DNA from 4 places in the Cytobacillus sp. FSL H8-0458 genome. Region 3 is predicted to be linked to each of the others. Evidence: riboswitches for the same ligand, from Rfam matches in the RefSeq annotation. Region 3 holds a riboswitch; each other region holds the start of a gene.
What was found. A riboswitch is a leader RNA that binds a small molecule or an ion and turns the genes downstream of it on or off. The one in region 3 is predicted to bind thiamine pyrophosphate.

Region 1: another riboswitch for thiamine pyrophosphate. It lies ahead of NYE23_RS13355 (ABC transporter substrate-binding protein); the one in region 3 lies ahead of thiT (energy-coupled thiamine transporter ThiT).
Region 2: another riboswitch for thiamine pyrophosphate. It lies ahead of thiC (phosphomethylpyrimidine synthase ThiC); the one in region 3 lies ahead of thiT (energy-coupled thiamine transporter ThiT).
Region 4: another riboswitch for thiamine pyrophosphate. It lies ahead of thiW (energy coupling factor transporter S component ThiW); the one in region 3 lies ahead of thiT (energy-coupled thiamine transporter ThiT).

What each region holds. Positions count from the first base shown of each region.
Region 1 is NZ_JBBOBR010000001.1:2,744,504-2,747,712, reverse strand. Features, by position in the region: gene NYE23_RS13365 (ABC transporter permease) at 1-85, opposite strand, end outside; gene NYE23_RS13360 (thiamine-binding protein) at 82-375, opposite strand; gene NYE23_RS13355 (ABC transporter substrate-binding protein) at 390-1,394, opposite strand; TPP riboswitch at 1,503-1,611, opposite strand; gene NYE23_RS13350 (YkvA family protein) at 1,685-2,098, opposite strand; gene NYE23_RS13345 (NAD-dependent deacylase) at 2,246-2,959, shown strand; gene tatA (twin-arginine translocase TatA/TatE family subunit) at 3,083-3,209, shown strand, end outside.
Region 2 is NZ_JBBOBR010000001.1:3,692,576-3,695,784, forward strand. Features, by position in the region: gene thiC (phosphomethylpyrimidine synthase ThiC) at 1-1,501, opposite strand, end outside; TPP riboswitch at 1,630-1,744, opposite strand; gene NYE23_RS18430 (hypothetical protein) at 1,939-2,223, opposite strand; gene NYE23_RS18435 (bifunctional metallophosphatase/5'-nucleotidase) at 2,404-3,209, shown strand, end outside.
Region 3 is NZ_JBBOBR010000001.1:1,844,907-1,848,115, forward strand. Features, by position in the region: gene NYE23_RS08955 (AAA family ATPase) at 1-1,134, opposite strand, end outside; TPP riboswitch at 1,401-1,503, shown strand; gene thiT (energy-coupled thiamine transporter ThiT) at 1,572-2,171, shown strand; gene NYE23_RS08965 (hypothetical protein) at 2,260-2,538, shown strand; gene NYE23_RS08970 (hypothetical protein) at 2,659-2,898, shown strand; gene qoxD (cytochrome aa3 quinol oxidase subunit IV) at 2,934-3,209, opposite strand, start outside.
Region 4 is NZ_JBBOBR010000001.1:3,756,412-3,759,620, forward strand. Features, by position in the region: gene tenA (thiaminase II) at 1-625, opposite strand, end outside; TPP riboswitch at 685-787, opposite strand; gene thiW (energy coupling factor transporter S component ThiW) at 924-1,412, opposite strand; TPP riboswitch at 1,527-1,643, opposite strand; gene NYE23_RS18835 (DUF302 domain-containing protein) at 1,713-2,096, opposite strand; gene NYE23_RS18840 (alpha-hydroxy-acid oxidizing protein) at 2,201-3,209, opposite strand, start outside.

The sequences.
Region 1 (3,209 bases), 900 kb from region 3:
CCAGATTTACCGCCACCTCCCAAAGAATGAATAAAAGGAGGAGAACCGCAGCCGGCCTCCACCCTTTTCTAAATACATTATTCATGGACGGTATTTCTCCGTTAAATCACTCATTTCAATTCCGTCCGGCTGATACAGAATTTTAACCTGTGAGATAACATTGCTGCTTCCTTTTTCAATCATTTTTCTGTTCATATCAGCAATGATTTTCAATAAATGTTCTAAATCGCCTTCCATCGTTGTTTCCAGGGGATGCACTTCGTACTTAACACCGGATTGCTGAATAATGCTGATTGCTTCATCAACGTATGGTATAACATTTTCCCCATCTTTTGTTTTTGGTATGATTTGAATGCTTACAAGTGCGTTTGCCATTTAATAAACTCTCCTTATTCCGGCAGGAAGTCATTTGTAAATGCTTTGCCGGCATCTAATTCTTTATCTAAAAGACCATTTTCATGCATCCAGTCTGCATAGTTTTCCCAGACCTCAAGCTTTTGTTCACCCCATTTTGAAGCATCATCCTGATAGCGGGGTGATAGCCATTCCTGGCTCTTTTTGACCAATTCGCTGTCCAGGTCCGGAGCATTCTTTAACAAAATATCTGCTGCTTCGCCAGGCTGCTCGATTGCAAATTCATACCCTTTGGCTGCTGCTTTTACAAATGCTTTGACAGTATCCGGATCATCTGCAATCATTTTTTCGCTGGTCGCGAGAACGGGCGTGTAGTAATCCAGTTTTTCTGAGTAGTCAGTAAGATAGACCATATTAATCTTTTCCCCCCGAAGTTCTGCTTCTACACCTGTCCATCCGTAATAAATCCATGCGAAGTCTATATCTCTTTTAACAGCTGTAAAAAAGTCAGCATTCCCCATGTTAACGATTGAGACCTTATCAACATCGGCGTTTTCCTTTTTCATTAGGGAGTCTATTACCGATTTTTCTACAGGAGCTCCCCAGCCGCCATAAGTTTTTCCTTCAAAGTCTTTCGGCGATTTAATATTTTTTTCAGCAGGTGATGCAAAACCGGAAGTATTATGCTGTATTACAGCTGCTATAGAAACAAGGGGAACGCCCTGTACACGTGCTTCCGTGATGCTTTCCTGATAGCTGACACCGAAATCAGCCTTGCCTGATGCAGTCAATTGATCTGAACCTGCTTCACCTGGCATTATAATTTCGACATCGAGTCCTTCTTCTTTAAAATATCCTTTGTCCTTTGCGGCATACAAGCCGGTATGGTTGGTATTGGGTGTCCAATCCAATACAACAGTAACTTTTTTCAAATCTTGTTTGCTGTCTGCATCTTTGCTTCCAGTCTGATTATCCGTTCCATTACCGGCACAGCCTGAAAGAAGCAGCAGTGAACAGATAGCTGCAATCCACTTTTTCATAAGTAATCCTCCTAAAAACCTTTATGTAATAAGGAAAGTTAATGATAGTCTGCCCTTAAAAAATAAAAACGCCCCGGTATAAACCAGGGCGCATATAAAAACATTTAGTATGTTTAAGAATATGTTCCCTACGCTGGTATGAGCCAGATCAGGTTCAAAGGGTCAGCATCTTAATGATGAAGTCTCAACCGGCATACCGGTTCCCCTACATTTCTTGCTATTTAATTTTGAAGGCATAAATACTTTCCATCATTATTATAGCAAATAATATCAAAATGGACAGAAAATATTTATTTCATCTCAATGGTCCTGCTCTCTTTCCAGATTTTGAATTTTTCAAGTTCACCTGTAATTTGGCTGACGGCAAAACCAAGGACTGCTGCATCATCTAAGATTCCCATTCCTATTAAAAAGTCAGGAACAAGATCTATAGGGGAAACAAAGTATAGTATGGTAGCAATAATAAAGATAATCGACTTTTTTGAAATATGCCGGTAATCGCCTTTAGACCATGCCTTAACTAAATCGATTAGAAGCTGAAACTTTTCCCATATATCACTTAATGAAGATTTGTTTTTATCTGCTTTAAGTGTAGCCTTTTTTAGCAGTCCTTTTGTTTTTTCAGGGTCCTCAGCATAACGTTTGGCCCTGGAAGAAAATTTTTTATAGCCGTCCTTATAATCTTTCGTTTCTATTTCAGGCATAGCTATCACTCCTATATTTGATAATTCGCATAAACAGTTATAATCTAGTATTTACCGCATACCTGACATGACATAAACATTTGAGTAGGAGAAATAAATGGAAATCAAATTTAACCTGTGACAAAACCTAATGGGGAGCTGATATCTATGCTTGAGAAATGGCTGAAGGAATCTAATTATACAGTAATATTAACTGGAGCAGGAATGTCGACGGAAAGCAGACTGCCTGATTTCAGGTCTGCCAATAATGGATTATGGAATGGGAAAGATCCCGGAAAAATAGCCAGTACAGACGCGTTAAATGAAAATGTGAACGAGTTTATAGAATTTTATCGGCACAGGGTAATCGGGCTTAAGGAGTGCACTCCCCATCAAGGGCACTATATACTTGCAGATTGGGAAAAGAGAGATATTATTAAGAGCATTATCACCCAGAATGTGGATGGATTTCATGGACTGGCGGGAAGTAAAAAAATATCAGAGCTCCATGGGAATTTGCAGACACTCCATTGCCAGAAATGTAAAAAAGAGTTCCCGAGCGAGGGGTATTTACATGGACAATTCCAATGTAATTGCGGGGGTGTGCTCCGTCCTTCAGTAGTTCTGTTTGGGGAAATGCTTCCTGAGGAGGCTTTGGATTTCGCAGCAGATGAAACAGAAAAGGCAGAACTTTTTATTGTTCTGGGATCATCCTTGACTGTAACACCTGCAAATCAGTTTCCGCTGATAGCCAAACAAAACGGAGCAAAACTAGTGATTATTAATATGGAACCTACGGATTTCGACATTTATGCTGATGAAGTGATCCATGAACGCAAAATTGGTGAAGTGCTGGATGAACTTGATAGAGCCTTTAAATAGTCGAAAAACGCGAATTCATGAAAATAGCTCTCATGCTATGATTTTTTTAATCAATCCACTATAATGGACAATGAACATGATTACTACTGCCTCAAGCGATATGATATATAAGGAGTGTTCAGCATGTTATCAAACATCGGTATTCCAGGTTTAATTCTCATCCTGGTTCTGGCTCTGATTATTTTTGGCCCTAAGAAACTTCCTGAAATAGGGAAAGCGTTCGGGGAGACCTTAAAAGAATTTAAGAAAT
Region 2 (3,209 bases), 1.8 Mb from region 3:
CATCATCCCTTTTTTGCGCTCCTGGATGTCCCTTTGCCAGATCTGCAGCATGCGCGGCAATTTTATACGTGATGACACCCTCGCGCACATCGTCTCTATTTGGCAAACCCAAATGTTCTTTAGGGGTAACATAGCAAAGCATTGCCGTCCCATACCAGCCTATCATGGCAGCCCCGATTGCAGAGGTAATATGGTCATATCCCGGAGCTATATCAGTCGTAAGGGGTCCGAGTGTATAGAATGGTGCTTCTTTACAGATTTCCAATTGTTTATCCATATTCTCCTTGATTAAATGCATTGGAACATGTCCAGGACCCTCGACCATTACCTGTACATCATGTTCCCAAGCAATTTTCGTCAGCTCCCCAAGTGTTTCAAGCTCCGCAAATTGAGCCCCATCATTTGCATCTGCAATCGATCCCGGCCGAAGTCCATCCCCCAGGGAAAAGGCCACATCATAAGCTTTCATGATTTCGCAGATTTCTTCAAAGTGTGTATATAAAAAGTTCTCTTTATGATGATGCAGGCACCATTGGGCCATAATGGATCCGCCCCTCGACACAATTCCGGTCAGCCTTTTGGCAGTAAGCGGTACATAACGCAAAAGGACACCTGCATGGATTGTAAAATAATCAACACCCTGCTCTGCCTGTTCGATTAAGGTATCCCTATATATTTCCCACGTGAGGTCCTCAGCAATGCCATTCACCTTTTCAAGTGCCTGGTAAATGGGAACAGTCCCGACCGGAACAGCGGAGTTCCTGATAATCCATTCGCGTGTAGTATGAATATTTTTACCGGTAGACAGATCCATAATTGTATCTGCCCCCCATCGGGTAGCCCAGGTCATTTTCTCTACCTCTTCTTCAATAGAGGATGAAACAGCCGAGTTTCCAATGTTCGCATTAATCTTCACGTGAAAATTTCTTCCGATAATCATTGGCTCTGTCTCAGGATGATTGATGTTGGAAGGAATAATCGCCCGTCCTCTTGCTACTTCAGACCGCACAAATTCCGGTTCCATATTTTCCCGAATGGCTATAAACTCCATCTCAGGGGTAATGATTCCCTTTTTTGCATAGTGAAGCTGGGTGACATTCTTCCCTCTTATCGCTCTCAATGGCTTGCGGGATAAGCCAGGAAAGACTTTATGATTAGCACGCGGATCATGTTCATCGCGGAACCCGTTATCCTCGGGCTTAATTTCCCGCCCATCATACTCTTCAACATCCCCGCGTTCCTGAATCCACCGGCTTTTCACAGCGGGAAGCCCTGTTTTTAGATCTGCCGTGTATTGAGGATCCGTATAAGGCCCGCTCGTATCATATAAGCGAACCGGCTCATTGATTTCTTCTCCAAAAGTACCGGTGGTGGGACTTAATTCTATCTCCCGCATTGGAACCTTGATATCCGGTCTGGATCCTCCCACATAGATTTTTTTGCTGCCAGTAAAGCTCGACATAATAGAAATACTTTCCTGATTTAATGAACTTGCAGTCATTGATCATCTCTCCCTTATTAAAAAATATAAGGACGAGACCTGGAACCGAGGTAGTGCAAGATATGTAAAAAAGCCGGTCCACATAATGATGGACCGGCTTAACCGCAGATGTCTTTGCACAAAGAAACCTTTGCACATTCTAACTTCCCCACGCTGGTATAATCCAGATCAGGTCCAAAGAGTCAAGAAACTTTAGTGCGTTTCTTTCTCAGCCCAAGCTATTGGGCACCCCTAGTTATTGCTATTTAATTCTATTTTAGTATACATAATTCTGAAAACAAATAAAAGGTATTTTTATAATCCCGCAAGATCACTTGTATTCCTGTAGCTGAATGCTTCACGCCCTTTAAGATTAGACTTTCCAATCCTGAAAAAAAGCACACAAAACGCCTGCCATTAGCAGACGTTTTCCACAAACTTTAGATGTGTATCATCAATTAGTTCTCTTCAGAACCACCATCGTTCATATCAATATCATTTTCATCCATGTTCTCTTCATCCTGAGGGGATTCTTCATTCATGCCGGGTTCTTCCATATCAGACTCCTCTGATGTGCCGGGATCCTGCATTTCACTATCTTCATTATTGTTTTCTTCCATTTGATTGTCTTCCAATTCTACATCTTCCGTTTCCGGCGGCGGCTCCTGTTCATCTGTTCCGCACCCTGCCAACAATAATCCTGCACCCAATGGGACTGAAAGTAATAGCTTCTTATATTTCACTGTTGTCATCTCCTTTGGCAGTATTATGTTTCTTAATATGAGCTTACCCTTTATCAAATTGGATAAACACGTGCAGTTTAGCAGGATTTTTTCATTTTCTTGCCGCCATAATGCCCCCTTACGATTAAATCCCCAATATCTGCAAATACTATCCCTGCCGCAAATACTGGAGGTTGATTGATGAAAGTACTTATCTCCCTTATATTATTTAGCTTCCTGGGAATGCCTCTGGGAAAAAAAGATCAATGGGATAGGCAAGGCCTCTCTGAAGATTATCATGGCCATATTGAAGATCGCTCAGAAGGGCCATACAAGAAAGTCCAGTTGCTGGGAATCAATGATTTCCATGGCCAGCTGAATGTGACCCGGCAGATTAACGGCAGACCAGCAGGACGTGCGGATTATCTCGCTGCCTATTTGCGCCAGCGTGCCGCAGAAAATGAAAATACCATCCTGCTTCATACTGGAGACATGATAGGAGCCAGTCCTCCTGTATCTGCCCTCCTGCAGGATGAACCGACCATTGAATTTTTGAATAAAATGGGGTTTGATATTGGCACCATCGGTAACCATGAATTCGACAGGGGCCTGGATGAACTGCTTCGCTTACTAAATGGCGGAAGCCCTTCAGCTGCAAAGAGTTACCCCGGCTCCCGCTTTCCATGGATTGCAGCCAATGTTATCAGTCAGAATTCTGGCAAGCCCATCCTTCCTCCCTATAAGATTTTAAATGTCAGCGGGGTCCCAATAGGGTTTATCGGTGTGATCATGAAACAAACACCAAGCTTTTCCTCACCAAATAGTGTGAAGGGCCTTACCTTCACTGATGAAGCGGAAGCAATCAATACGTATACACGGGAACTTAAAAAGCAAGGAGTAAGAGCCATTGTGGTACTGGCCCATGTTCCCGGCAAATCAAAACCAAATGGAGAACTAGCCACGGGCCAGCTAATAGAATTGGCCCATCAAGCAGATGACGAAGTTGA
Region 3 (3,209 bases):
CTGGCCGTTGCGGACAGCTCTGCGGCTTGCCGTTTCGAAAAGGGAATGGAGGTCTGCTCCTGAAAAACCGGAAGTGCTTTCTGCCAGATCGCCAAGAGTTGTCATAACATCTTCAGCCAGTAACTTATTTCGTGTATGAATATTTATTATCTCTCTTCGGCCCCTTGTATCTGGAAGAGGGACGTTGAAGGAGAAGTCAATCCGTCCAGGACGCAGGAATGCTTCGTCGAGCATATCCTTCCGGTTGGTGGCGGCAATAAATAATATTCCATCATTGGAATGTCCGCCGTCCAGCTGGACCAGAAGTTCAGTTAACGTTTTTTCGCTTTCTTCTCCGCCATGCTGCTTTCTTCGTCCTGCAAGTGCATCCACTTCGTCAATAAAGACGACAGCAGGAGCATGCTTTCTGGCATTCTGGAAAAGGTTTCTGACACGGGATGCACCAACGCCAACGAATAATTCATTAAACCCGGAACCGCTAGTAGAAAAGAAAGTTGCTCCCAGTTCCTTGGCGATTGCCTGAGCCAGCAATGTTTTTCCCGTTCCGGGAGGTCCGTATAAAAGAATACCCTTCGGCGGCTTGATCCCCATTTTTAAGGAGCGCTCAGGTTCCTTTAAAATGGAAAGAGTCTGCATGATTTCCTCTTTCATTTCCTCCTGAATCCCGCCAACATCTTCAAGTGAAATGGAAGGAAGGGCTTTAGGCTTCGAGACACTTTGCTTCATTGTATTTGTTGCACCCATTCCGCCTTTTCCTGACTTAAACAGGTAAATTCCAATGGCTATGAACAGAAGGAGTATACCGCCGAGAATCCAGGGGGTATAAGGTCCTGTGGCTGCGAACGTATATTGTATATTATAGGTTTCTACTAATTTATCAACCATATCGCTGTTGGGAGGCACATGGGAGATGTACTCGCCATCAGGAGCTGTGATTAGAAGTTTCCCATTTTTATATTCCTGTACTGCAACAGTCTTTCCATCCTGGGAGGCTATAATTTTTTCCACAGAAGAAAACGGGACTGTCACATCCTTTTTTCCTGCTTGTACGGTCCAAATAACCGCCGCCAAAATCACCGTGACTACCAATGCAATAGAAATTATCGTCGAAGGCTTCTTGAGACGTGATTTCAACTAATTCCCTCCTCATTGAACATACCTACATTATAAGGAATTAAAATTGTTAATAAAAGGGTTTAACTCTTTTTAAACGTTGTAAATTATGGAAAAATAATTTTTTTTACTAGAATGTGTGCTACAACAGCGTTCAGATGCTATTAATTTGTGAAAAAATTGTGACAGGCACGGAGGATACCCGTTAGATACATTTAAAAACTTTTCACCAGGAACCCTTTTCACTTTTACCTATTTCATATATACTAAAAGCGGATAATTTAATAACGTGCCACAAGGGGAGCATATCGCTGAGAGTGAACAGTCCGCTGTTCTGACCCTTTGAACCTGTTAGTTAATGCTAGCGCAGGAATGTGGAATAATAAAAGGCAGATGTACTTTTCTGCCTGCTTGTTCTCCCTTGGGGTATCGTCATACGATTAAAGGGGGATTTTTTTATGAAAAAATTAAGCTTAACCGCGATGATAGAGGCTTCATTTTTTGCAGCCTTTGCTATCATTCTTGATTTTCTGCCATCCATCAAGCTGTCGCCATCCATCTCCATATCTGCCGCGATGATTCCGATTTTCATACTGGCTTTCAGGCGGGGCTTTAAGGTCAGCTTCATTGCTGGCCTCTTATGGGGGATTTTGCAGATTGCCATGGGGGATGCCTGGATTGCTACTCCGCTTCAGGCATTTATTGAGTATTTTGTGGCATTTGCCTGTATCGGTTTTGCCGGTTTGTTTTACCGCGTCATCCAAAATCAGCTGCGGGCAGGCAACAAGAAGAAGGCATTGGCATGGGTTGTCTTAGCCGTATTTGCCGGAAGCCTTGCCCGGTATTTCTGGCATTTCATAGCAGGTGTACTGTTCTTCGGAAGCTATGCGCCAAAAGGGATGTCACCGGTCCTTTTTTCCTTCCTGGCAAACGGGGCAACCATGCTTGGAGGGGCAATTCTCTGCTCGATCCTGGCCGTGTTAATTATTTCATCGGCACCTAGAATAATCATTCAAAAATCGGATCAAGGTCTTCAAACTCACAAGAATGCTTCCTGATAGAGCTGCCTCTTTGATATTTCAAAGAGGTTTTTTTATATTTTAGGAAATTGCTCCTGAAAAATGGGTATATTACTCAAAAAGGGGAGTGAAGACTTTGACCAATACATTGCAGGGAAACATTATCACAGGTGTATTTGATGCTGAAACCAGTGCCTTTGAAATCCAGAAAGTAAAAAGTTTCAGTACCCAGTCAGTCCTCAGCAAAAATCAGTGTGAAACTCTGTATAACTATCTATCACTTCATGAAGAGGATGAGGGAGGACAAATCATTACACTGTACGATCAAATGCCGCTCATGCTGACCCGGCAGGAAATATGCAGTCTGAAGAAAGATTTGGAGTACATTAAAAAGCTATATCAGTAGAAAAACGCTTTGCAGCTTGCAGAGCTTTTTTTTGACGAAAATAATTTTGACAAACTTGTGACAAAAAGTTTGACAAATTTGTGAACATAGTTAGAATATTAAGTATAAGGAGATGGGAGAATGACACTTCAACAGCAGCGCGTCTTGCATTTTTTTAGGAATATTACAGCTGCAGGCATTATATTAGGTTTTATTGTTTTTATTTCAAGCTTTTTTGTAAGCGGTATCACAGGAGAGTATGTGTTATCCATCGGCTTAAGCATTATGGTTTCTTCCATGCTGCTTTTCGGATTCGGATTTTTTATCAATGTAATGGAAGAAATGACAAAGGGAAGCAAGGGTATAAGACAATACAAATAAAACCGGCCTCCAGAGGGGGACCGGTTTTTTTGTACTTAATGAGCAGCGTGACCAGAGGTTAATACCCAAATGGACCCCACTACAATAACAATTACCATAAATACGGCATAAATCATATTCACTAAGTTCGTCTTGCCGTCTTCACCTTCTCTTAAGTGCATGAACATGAACAGCTGCATGCCTGCCTGAACGACAGCCAGTGAGCCGATGATCCACATGATCACTTTAAAAGAAAGGTTCGTTTTTAAAGCAATTCCTGCTGCTGCAAAAGTCAGCACAAGGGAAACAACAAATCCAATGACATGGCTTAT
Region 4 (3,209 bases), 1.9 Mb from region 3:
CAAGCTCCAGCTGGCAGCTTTTTCGGAAAGCATCCTTCATTCGCTGCCTATCTTCCGGTGATGCCGCATCAGCAAGCTCATCCAAACGGTTTCTCATATTCATGGTCACAGCTTCGACTCTAAGATTTGCATAAAAAGAGATCCACGGATAAAACGGATGGTTCTCATCTGGCTCATATTGCTTCATGAGCTCAAGCCCAATTTCCCAATAAGTCCATGGACAAGGCAATAATGCAGCTAGGATTTCACCCATGCCGCCTGTGTGGGCATGATACATCATATGCTTTACATAATGATCAGCTGTTGGCGGGAGCGGATATCCCTGCAATGCTTCGTAATCCACGCCAATCTGCTGGCAAAAATTATGATGGGGATGCACTTCGCTGTTCAATACGAATTCTATTTGCTGATTAAAATAAGCAATATCCTTTCGCTCTGCAGACTTTGAAATGGCAATCCCATAAATATGCATGAACGCATTCAAATACTCAAAATCTGCTTTAATGTAATGGGCCAGTGCCTCTTTCGGCACATCCCCTCTCCCGATCCCCTGGACAAACGGGTGCTCAAATATCAGTTTAAACAAATCTTCATTTTCCTTGCGCAGAATCTCTGAAAAAGTCATAAAAAATAGCCTCCTTATTAAATTCAGAAGCTGCCGGGGAAAAAGCATGAGGATATAGATTGAGGTCCTCACCGCTTCCCTGCGCTGGAATTATCCAGATCAGGTTCCAAGGGACAAAGGAGAAAGCTCCTTATCTCAGCCGTAGCGCCCCTAGCAGTTTTCTAACGTTTTTTGTTTTTTACCAATTTTTCACTTGTGGTTTTTCGCTCATAAATCGTAAATTTCGCTCATAAAGCCAGATTGTTATGATGCTCTCCCCTAATCGGCTTACTTATCTTACTTCTCCAGCCCAAAATCATCACATATTCTGAACCAAATTCTTCTCTTTAACCTTCGCTAACACCATCCAGCCTATCGTCGCACCGGCAATGCTGCTGACCAGAAACGGCGGCACAAAGAAGAATGCACCAGCTGCACTGCCCATAAGAAACTTTGCGAATGGAACGGCAAACAATGCACCGATTATGCCGGTGCCCACCACCTCTCCAGCGGCAGCCCATATTTTCCGTCCGAACTTCAAATAAAGGACACCAGCCAAAAACGCACCGATCATGCCGCCTGGAAACGCAAGCAGCGTCCCGAAACCAAGCAAATTACGCAGCAAAGCAATCATAAAAGCGACTGCTGCTGCAGGCAGGGGTCCAAGGGTCACCGCTGCCAATACATTTACCGCATGCTGGACCGGATAGGCCTTCGCTATACCAGCCGGGAACCAGAGTAAATGGGATCCCAGTGTCCCAATCGCCGTAAATAAAGCCATCGTAGTTAACAATCGGGTTCTGCTCATCTAAACCTCCTTTCTAAAAGGGCAGCCTGATTGCTTATCAGGATAAGAAGTATGTATACAAAAAATGCCAGATCCCCACAAAGGACCCGGCATGGTTTAAGTATATGAATCGACAATTGTCAAATCCTACTTCCCTCCGCTGGCATTAACCAGATCAGGTCCATAAGAGTCGGAAAGCTATAAGCGCTTTCCTCTCAGCCCGCACATTTCGGGGCACCCCTAGTAGTTACATAGATATTTAATTTGATAAGCTGTCTCAAGCTTAACAAATTATCACGGCACTGTCATCAATCTTTTAGCTTATAAACTTTTCTTGATGCACTGGATTAAGCGCTCTTCAATTTCTGCTGCGAAGCTTTGAACAGATTCGTCATTGATTAGCTCAATCATACTAGTCGGCTTAGGCATCCCAATTTTCGTTTTGCCCTTGTCTTCATAGACGACAATTTTACAAGGCAGGAAGTAGCCGGCCATTTTATTCTGTGTTAAAACGCGATGTGCTTCATCCGGATTACATACCTCTAACACATGGAATGCCTCGTTATATTCCAAGCCTTTTTCCTGCAGCTTCTCCTGAACATTAAACTGCCATAGAACTCCGAACTTTTCGTCCTTCAGACTTCCTTCCAGTGAGAATATCGCTTCTTCAATTGATTTTTCGGTTTCAGCTGTGTAATCGAACATGACTGCATCTCCTTTAGTATTGGCATATCAATTATGTACCCCTATAGGTATACTATTAAACACATGCTCCGCTGTCAACAAGCCACGCTTTTTTTAAGAAAGCTTTATCGAATTAACTGCAGACCAGCAATATCCTTTAAGCTCCCCACCCCTGCCAGAGAAAGCGACACTTTTGTTTCTTCTATGAAGTTGGCAAGCACTTTTTCAACTCCATCCTGCCCGCCAACGGCCAAGCCGTACACATACGGCCGCCCCAGACAAACGGCGTCAGCTCCCAGTGCCAGAGCTTTAACCACATCTGAACCTCGGCGAATGCCGCTGTCAAACAATACTGGAATCCGGCCTTTAACTTCCTTCGCAATCGGTTCAAGCGCATCAATCGCCGCAATCACTCCATCAAGCTGTCTGCCGCCATGATTGGAGACAATGATTCCGTCTATCCCTCTTTCAATGGCCAGCCTGGCATCTTCCGGGTGGAGGATGCCCTTTAATAAAATTGGCAGGCTGGTTTTCTCTTTTAATCTGGCAATATGCTCCCAGCTTAATGTTGGATGATGAATATTATCAAGGATCCCCTGTACGACATCGCCGTCCTGGAGAGACCCCATAAAGACTGGATCGCTTTCATAATTTGCTTTTCCATAGCCAAGCTTTAATGGGGAAAAATTGTTTCTTAAATCAGCTTCCCTCCATCCCATCATCACCGTATCAACCGTTAACACAATTGCCTCATACCCTGCTTCCTCTGCACGGCGAACCATACTGAAGGATGCTTCTTCATAATTGGACCAATATAATTGGAACCATTTTGGACTCGAGCCTGTTGCCTTTGCGATTTCTTCAATGGAATAACTGGATACTGTGCTCTGGATAAAAGGAACTCCGAACGAAGCTGCCGCCCGGGCAGATGCCAGCTCACCCTCACTGTGTTCAAGCCGCTGCATTCCAATCGGCGCAAGGAATACTGGATAAGGATACGTTTCACCAAATAAATTCACACTTATATCCGGCACTGAAACATCCCTCAGCATTCTCGGAACAATTGAGTATTTTGCAAAGGATTCGATATTCTTTTTCAACGTTTCTTCCCCGCCTGCTCCTGATTGGACATAG